DNA from 2 places in the Microbispora cellulosiformans genome. Region 1 is predicted to be linked to the other one. Evidence: riboswitches for the same ligand, from Rfam matches in the RefSeq annotation. Region 1 holds a riboswitch; the other holds the start of a gene.
What was found. A riboswitch is a leader RNA that binds a small molecule or an ion and turns the genes downstream of it on or off. The one in region 1 is predicted to bind cobalamin.
Positions count from the first base shown of each region.

Region 1 (4,193 bases):
GCCAGGGACGGCCGCATCCTCATGGTCGGCCACCGCACCTCGGAGGCGGCCGACGACTGCATCGTGGTGCCGAGGAACGAGGTGGAGCTGGACCCCATCCTGCTCACGATCCCGCTCCAGCTGTTCGCCTACCACGCCGCCGTCGCCCTCGGCCGCGACGTCGACCGCCCCCGCAACCTCGCCAAGAGCGTGACGGTCGAGTAAGCCCGTACGGCACCCACGGCTCGCGTCCCGGCGACGCGAGCCGTGCTCGCGCGAGCCGTGCTCGCGCTAGGCGTTGAGGAGGGCGTGGACCTCCATGTCGTGCCAGCCGTCGGCGTGCAGAAGCGCCGCTCTGAGGACTCCCTCGACGGCGAAACCGGCCTTGTCCGCCACCCGGCAGGAGGCGTGGTCGCGCGTGGAGTGGTGCAGTTCGAGCCGGTGCAGCCCGAGTTCCTCGAAGCCCCACCGTACGGCCGCCGACACGGCCCGCACGGCGACGCCCCGGCCGCGCGCCCGTGGCACCGATTGCCGCATCCGTAACGTCCGTTATGTCCTGACATGGGGTGGTTGCTCATAGTCTGTCCGCATAAGGGACTCTTCGGGGGGAGGGTGCCGCATGCGACGCCGTACGGTTCTCGCACTGGGGGTCCTGGCCCTGGCGGGCGGGTGCGGCACCCCGGCGCCTCGGTACCGCGGGGAGATCTCCCTCCTCGTCCCCGGCCCGCCGGAGTGCTGGGGGGACGGCGTCGCCCGGAGCCTGAAGTCCCTCATCGAGGCCCGGCGCTGGGCCCGGAGGGTGCTGATCACGCGGGACGTCCGGAGCGGCGCGCCGGCCGTCGGCCGCTTCGCCATGGGGCGGACGGACCGGCTGCTGGTCGCCGACCCTCTCCTGCTCGCCGACTGCGCACTCGGTCACGCGCCCGTTGACACGCGCGGCGACGTGGGGTCGTTCGTCGCCCGGACTGTGCCGCTGGCCAGGCTGGCGGGGGAGTGGCAGGTGCTCGTGGCCTCCCCCGGCTCGGGTTACCGCACGTTCGAGCAGGTCGCGGCGGCCCTGCTGAACACCCCGGAGCGGGTGAAGGTGGCGGGCGGCCCCGACCGCGGGCCCGGCCACCTGCTGCTCGGCCTGACCGCCCGGGGGCTCGGGGCCGACCCGCGCCTGGCGGCGTACGAGGCCTTCGACAGCCCCGCCCGGGCCGTCGCGGCGGTGGCCGAGGGGACGACCGCGCTCGCCTTCGGAGGGCGCGGCGACGTCGCCGCCCACGTCAGGGCCGGGCGGCTGCGGCCGCTCGCCGTCTCGTCTCCCGAGCGCCTGCCCGGCCTGGACGCGCCCACGCTGGCCGAGTCGGGGGTGCGGGTGGCGTACGCGAACTGGACCGGCCTGCTCGCCCCCCTCGGGGTGACCGCCATCGAGCGCGACGCGCTGACCGATCTGTGCCGGGCCGTCGTGGACTCACCCGCCTGGCTCCGCCTGTGCGAGCGCAACGGCTGGACGCCGATGTGGCTCGCCGGTGAGGAGTTCCGGCAGTGGCTGACGGGCGAGGCGCGTCGTACGGCCCTGCTCCTCGACGATCTCGGAATCCGGTGAGCAACACAACTTGTAGGGCTGCTTGCGTGATCGCCCACTAGATGTAGGATCCATCGCGTCGCTGGTTCACCTCGGTGAGGCAAGAGGGAACCCGGTGTGAATCCGGGGCTGCCCCGCAGCGGTGAGCGGGAACGACCGCCGTCATTGGAGCACTGGTGCGCGAGCGCGCCGGGAAGCGACGGCCAGTAGGTCCGGCGGGTGTGTCCCGCCGGCCGCCCGCGAGCCCGAAGACCTGCCCGCGACCGCGCGCGGAGCCACCGCGCGCGCCCGCGCCGTGCCCCGAGGGAGGGCCCGCCGCCCGTACGCCGTGCCGTCACGAGCGTGCGCCGCGGTGTGCCCTCCCCTCCGGCCGGCCGGGTCAGGAGACGAGGAGGAGAGGGCGACCGATGACGATCACCGACCCGGTCTCCGCGCCCGCGCGCCCCGGCACCGGGGCGCGCGGCACGGAGACGGCCGCGGATGTCTGGCGGGCCATCGAGGAGGCGGCGGCGGGGGTCGTCGCCGACCCGGAGAACTCCCGGCGGGCGGCGCGGCTGCTCGCCCGGGTCATCGAGGAGGAGACGGCGGGCCAGGGGGTGCGCGCCTTCTCCGAGTCGGTCGCGGCGGCCCACGCCGCCGGGCTGCTGGGCGACACCGTCGCCGCGTTCGTGGCCGACGAGGCCGCGGCGCTGGACGCGCTGATCGACCCGGCGGCCGACGACCGGTTCGAGTACTTCGGGCTGCGCACGGTCTACGACCGCTACCTGCTGCGGCATCCGGTCACGCGGCGGGTGCTCGAACGCCCGCAGCACTTCCTGCTGCGGGTGGCCTGCGGCCTGGCGGCGAGCGTCGGCGAGGCGGCCGAGCTGTACCGGCTGATGTCCGCGCTCGCCTACCTGCCCAGTTCGCCGACGCTGTTCAACTCCGGGGCGCGCCGCCCGCAGTTGTCGTCGTGCTTCCTGCTCGACTCGCCGCGCGACGAGCTGGAGAGCATCTACGAGCGGTACGGCCAGATCGCGCGGCTGTCGAAGTACTCCGGCGGGATCGGCGTCGCCTGGACCCGGGTGCGCTCGCGCGGGTCGCTGATCCGGGGCACCAACGGCCTGTCCAACGGCATCGTCCCCTGGCTGCGCACGCTCGACGCGTCGGTGGCGGCGGTCAACCAGGGCGGCAGGCGCAAGGGAGCCGCCTGCGTCTACCTGGAGACCTGGCACGCCGACATCGAGGAGTTCCTGGAGCTTCGCGACAACACGGGCGAGGAGTCGCGCCGCACTCACAACCTCAACCTGGCCAACTGGGTGCCCGACGAGTTCATGCGCCGCGTCGAGGCGGACGGCGTGTGGTCGCTGTTCGACCCCAAGGAGACCCCCGAGCTGACCGACCTGTGGGGCGAGGCGTTCGACGTCCGATACCGCGAACTGGAGGCGGCCGGGCGGTACGTCCGGCAGGTGCCCGCGCGCACCCTCTACGCCCGCATGATGCGCACCCTCGCCCAGACCGGCAACGGCTGGATGACCTTCAAGGACGCCGCCAACCGCGCCTCCAACCAGACCGCGCTGCCGCGCAACGTCATCCACCTGTCCAACCTGTGCACCGAGATCCTGGAGGTCACCAGCGACGGCGAGACCGCCGTGTGCAACCTCGGCTCGGTCAACCTCGCCGCCCACCTCACCCCCGAGGGGGACGGCGTCGACTTCGGCCGGCTGCGCGCCACGGTCCGCACCGCCGTACGGTTCCTCGACCGCACGATCGACCTCGGCTTCTACCCGACGCCCGAGGCGGAGGCGGCCAACCAGCGGTGGCGGCCGGTGGGCCTCGGCGTCATGGGCCTCGCCGACGTCTTCTTCGCGCTGCGCCTGCCGTTCGACTCGCCGGAGGCGCTGGCCCTCTCCACCCGGATCGCCGAGGAGATCGCGCTCGCGGCGTACGGCACCTCGGCCGACCTCGCCGCCGAACGCGGGCGCCACCCGGCGTACGAGGAGACGCGGGCGGCGCGCGGGGTCCTGCACCTCGACCACTTCCCGTGCGCCCCGGCGCACCCGGAGGAGTGGGCGGCGCTGCGCGCGCGGATCGCGGAGACCGGGCTGCGCAACTCCCTGCTGGTCGCGATCGCGCCGACGGCCACGATCGCCTCGATCGCGGGCTGCTACGAGTGCGTCGAGCCGCAGGTGTCGAACGTCTTCAAGCGCGAGACGCTGTCGGGGGAGTTCCTCCAGGTCAACCGGTATCTCGTCCGTGATCTCCAGGCCCTCGGGCTGTGGACGCGGGCGATCCGCGACGCGATCAAGCTCCACGACGGCTCGATCCAGGACATCCCCGCGATCCCCGGCGAGCTCAAGACGCTCTACCGCACCGCCTGGGAGCTGCCGCAGAAGGCGCTCGTCGACCTCGCCGCCGCGCGGCAGCCGTACGTCGACCAGTCGCAGTCGCTCAACCTCTTCATGGCCGCGCCCACCATCGGCAAGCTCTCGTCGATGTACGCCTACGCCTGGCGGTCGGGCCTGAAGACCACCTACTACCTGCGCTCCCGCCCGGCGACCCGGATCGCCCAGACGACGGTGCCGGCCGTCACCCCCGAGGAAGCCGTCATCCCCGACGAGGGGGCGGTCGCCTGCTCCCTGGAGAACCCCGAGATCTGCGAGGC
Region 1 covers NZ_VYTZ01000002.1:72,721-76,913, reverse strand. The annotation lists gene glmS (glutamine--fructose-6-phosphate transaminase (isomerizing)) at 1-204, shown strand, start outside; gene F5972_RS04510 (GNAT family N-acetyltransferase) at 271-516, opposite strand; gene F5972_RS04505 (Bug family tripartite tricarboxylate transporter substrate binding protein) at 599-1,570, shown strand; cobalamin riboswitch at 1,616-1,824, shown strand; gene F5972_RS04500 (ribonucleoside-diphosphate reductase subunit alpha) at 1,957-4,193, shown strand, end outside.

Region 2 (4,193 bases), on a different contig from region 1:
CGTACGGCGCGATCATGCGGAGCTGCTCCCAGCCGCCGCCGACGTCGCCGAGGATCCAGGAGTAGATGCGCTGTAGCTCGTCGACCTTGAGCTGCTGCACGAAGGTCTGGATGGCGGTGAGGAACGAGGTGACGGCGACCCCGGCGAGCACGAGCGTCGCGGTGCCCCCGGCCCGGCCCGCCGTGCGGCCCAGCGCGTACGCGAGGGCGACCCCGCCGACGGCCCCCGCGAAGGCGGCGACCGGCACGGCCGCCACCCCCGCGTCGCCGCCCAGGAACACCACGACGAGCGTCACCGTGAGACCGGCCCCGGCCGCCGCGCCGAGCAGATACGGATCGGCCAGCGGGTTGCGGAAGACACCCTGGTAGCCCGCCCCCGCCAGGGCGAGCAGGCCGCCCACGACGGCGGCCAGCAGCACCCGGGGCACCCGGAGCTGGAAGACGATCCCCTCCTCGTTCGGCTGGAGGCCGGAGTGCAGGGACACCAGCGGCAGCCGGTCGAGCAGGGCCAGCGCGATGGCGCGGGGCGAGATGACCGCCGCGCCGACCGCCAGCCCGGCGATCAGGCTCACCAGCAGCACGACGGACACGACAAGGAGCGCCCGGCGCGGACGCGTCGCCACCGGCTCAGCCCGCCGCCTTCTGGACGGCGTCACTGACGGCCTGGGCGAGGTCGGCGACGCGCGGCCCCCAGCGGGAGGCGACGTCGTCGTCGAGCTCCACCACGCGGCCCTGCTTCACGGCGGCCAGGCCGGACCAGCCCGGCCGCTTGGCCAGCGCGGCGGCGTTCTGACCACAGCACTTGGTGTCGCCGAGGAAGATCAGGTCGGGGTCGGCCTTGGCCACGAACTCCGCCGACAGCTTGGGGTAGCCGCCCGCCGCGTCCGGGGCCTCGTCGGCGATGTTCTTCAGCCCGAACAGGGCGTAGACCTGCCCGATGAACGTGCTCGACGTGGCGGCGTACGGCGTGGTGTCCAGCTCGTGGTAGTAGGTCAGGCTCTTGCCCTTGGGCGCCGCCGCGGCGAGCGCGTCGATCTTCTGCTTGACGCCGCCGGCCACCTCCTCGGCCTTGTCCACGTTGCCGGTGGCCGCGCCGAGGTCCCTGATCTGGTCGTAGGTGTCCTCCAGCTTGGTCGCGGCGGGCTCCAGCAGCACCGGCACGCCCACCTTCCCCAGGCCGGCGACCACGCCCTTCAGGTCGTTGGCGAGCACGACGAGGTCGGGCTTGGCGGCGGCGATCGCCTCGAGATTGGGCTTGAAGCCCGACAGCGACGTCTTCGGCGCCTCGGGCGGATAGGTCGACTGGTCGTCCACCGCGCTCACCTGGCCGCCCGCGCCGATCGCGAACAGGATCTCGGTCGCCGTCGGGGACAGCGACACGATGTGCTCGGGCCGCTTGTCGATGGTCACCGCGCCGTTGCCCGCCTGGATGGTGACGGGGAAGGCGGCGGTGTTCGAGCCGGCGGTGTTCGAGGGGGCGGCGTTCGAGGGGGCAGACGGTGGCGGGGACGCGGACGTGGCGGTGCCGCCGCTCTGGCCGCAGCCGGCCAGTCCGAGCACACCCAGCACCACACCCGCGACGGCCGTACGCAGGGGCCTCACGAGGGTCCTCCAAGGGGGGAAGCCGGGAAATCGAGAGACCCGCGGGATATGACGGATCACCCTTTTCCACGAGGGTTGATGGCGTCGGCGCACAACGCAGGCGACCTGGCTCGTCCCCGGGGAGGGGAACCACAGTTGCGGGACAGCGCCGGGTTCACACCGGACTTCGCTGCGCTGCGCGCGTCGGACGCAACGGTACCAACTCCCCCGCCGCGCCCTCATCCTCCCCCTGTCGCCGAGGCCCGGCCGCCGCCCGTAAGCCGGAGTGGTAGGGCAGGCCCCACCCCGGAGGCGGGGGCTCACCCAAGATCGGGAGTAGTGGCTCCGTCGCTGCGCCGGACGGCGCCCGGGCGGGAGCCTGGAGCGGCCGGGAAACCCCGGCGGAAGCTCCCGCACTGTGTCTCTCCCGGGCTCCCACCCCGAGCCCTCCAGCTCCCGCACTGTCACTCTCCCGGGCTCCCACCCCGAGCCCTCCGGCTCTCCCCCGGGCTCTCCCCGGGCTCTTCTCCCCCGGCCGGCGCCGGATCGGATGGTCGCGACCGCCCACCGCTCCGGCCGGGCCCGTGACCGACAACCGACGACCGAAGGCGGCGCCCCCGTGTCCCTGACCATGTTTCCGCCCGCCCCCGTGCGGGCCCCCGCCGCTCCCGGGCCCAGGGACCGCTTCATCGACGTCCTGCGCGTCTTCGGGATGGTCCTCGTGGTCGCCCAGCACTGGGCGATGCCGGTCCTCTCGTACGCCGGAGGACGGCTGACCACGGGAAACGCCCTGGCGGCGGCGCCGTTCATCACCTGGATCTCCCAGGTGATGCCGCTGGTCTTCTTCGCCGGGGGCGCGGCCAACGCGATCAGCTACCGGTCCGCGGCACGCCGCGCCGTACCGGCGGACGCGGGCGAGAGCGGCCGGGCCGCCCGGGGTTGGACGGCGCGGCGGTCGAGCGCGGAGAGGCGGACGGCGCGGGAGTGGACGGCGCGGCGGGTGCGCCGCCTGGCCTGGCCGGTGGCGCCGCTCGCGGCCGTCTGGCTGCCGCTCCCCCACCTCCTGACCGCGCTCGGCGTGCCCCCGCAGCCGGTCGAGGTGGCCGCGCGGACCGTCGGCCAGTTGCTGTGGTTCCTCGCCGTGTACCTGCTCGCGGTGGTGGCCACACCCCGCCTGCTGCGCGTACGGGCCGGGGTCGCGCTGCCGGTGCTGGCGGGCGGCGCGGTGCTGACCGACCTGGTCCGCTTCTCGGGGCTGGAGGCCGCCGGCTATCTCAACGTCGCGTTCGTGTGGCTGACCGTCCACCAGGTCGGGTTCCGCTACGCCGACGGCGGCCTGGAGTGGCTGCGGGGACGCCGCGCGGCGGCGCTCGCGGGCGCGGGGTTCGCGATGGTGGCGGCCCTCGTGGCGGCCGGGCCGTACCCCGCCAGCATGATCGGGATGCCCGGCGCGGTCTCGAACATGGCCCCGCCGAGCGCGTGCCTGCTCGCGCTCTTCGCCGGTCAGCTCGGCCTGGCGATGCTGCTGCGCCCCGCTTTGAACGCGATGGCCCGCCGGCCCCGCGCCGAGGCGGTGCTCACCGCGCTCGCGCCGCGCATGATGACCGTCTACCTGTGGCACATGACCGCGCTCGTCACCGTCGCCGGGGTCGCGACCATCGGGTTCGGGCTGGACACCCCGCTCCCCGGCTCGGCGGCCTGGTGGAGCGGCGTCCCGCTGTGGATGGCCGCCCTCGCTCCGGTCCTGCTCGGGCTCACCGCCCTGTTCGGCCGGTGGGAGGAGCCGGCGGGAGCCGCGGCCGGCCGGCACGTGGCGGTCGCCGTACCGCTCGTCGGCGGCGCGCTGCTCACCCTCACGGTGACCGGCTTCGCACCGGGGCCGGCGCCGGTGATCGCGTCCGTCGCACTGCTCGGGGGCCTGTTCCTGGTCAGCCGGCCCGCGGTCGCCGCTCCGCCGCGTGGATGACCTCCCGCGGACGCGGGCCGTCGCGAGGCGCGGCGCCGCCCGGGCCGGCCCCCATCAGGTGGACCGGCCCGACGCCGTCGTGGTGGTTCAGGGGGTCAGCGTGCCGACCTGGCGCGGAGCCCGAGCAGGACGTCGATCACCAGGAACGCGGCCAGGGAGATGCCCATCAGGGGCAGGTAGTAGCCGATCACGGCGGTGAGCAGGGCCAGCGGCACCAGGACTCCCCAGTGCAGGCCCCGCCAGCCGCCCCGGGGGTAGGGCCGGCCGAAGCCGCGGGTCGGGCGGCGCCGCCACCACATCCGGTAGCCCAGCACGATCAGCGTGATGACCCCGGCGGCGATCGCGGCCAGAACGATCTGGTTGGCCAGGCCGAAGAGCAGACCCATGTGGGCGTCGATGCCCCATTCGGTGAGCTTGGCGGCCAGCGGATAGTCGGCGAACCGCAGCTCGCCCACGACCCGCCCGGTCGCCGGGTCGAACGCGATCTGGTCCAGGCGTGTGGGGGCGGTCTTGTGGATCTCCTTGACCACGTACGCGTCTCCGGGCCCGGCCGGCAGGACGACCTCCAGCGGGCCGGACAGCCGCCACGCGGCCGCCGCCCGCGCGACCTGGTCGATGCCCACGTCAGGGGTGCCGCCGGCCTGACC
Region 2 covers NZ_VYTZ01000017.1:151,087-155,279, reverse strand. The annotation lists gene F5972_RS32550 (FecCD family ABC transporter permease) at 1-622, opposite strand, end outside; gene F5972_RS32545 (ABC transporter substrate-binding protein) at 627-1,601, opposite strand; adenosylcobalamin (AdoCbl) riboswitch at 1,653-1,796, opposite strand; gene F5972_RS32540 (acyltransferase family protein) at 2,200-3,546, shown strand; gene F5972_RS32535 (PepSY-associated TM helix domain-containing protein) at 3,642-4,193, opposite strand, start outside.
Region 2: another riboswitch for cobalamin. It lies ahead of F5972_RS32545 (ABC transporter substrate-binding protein); the one in region 1 lies ahead of F5972_RS04500 (ribonucleoside-diphosphate reductase subunit alpha).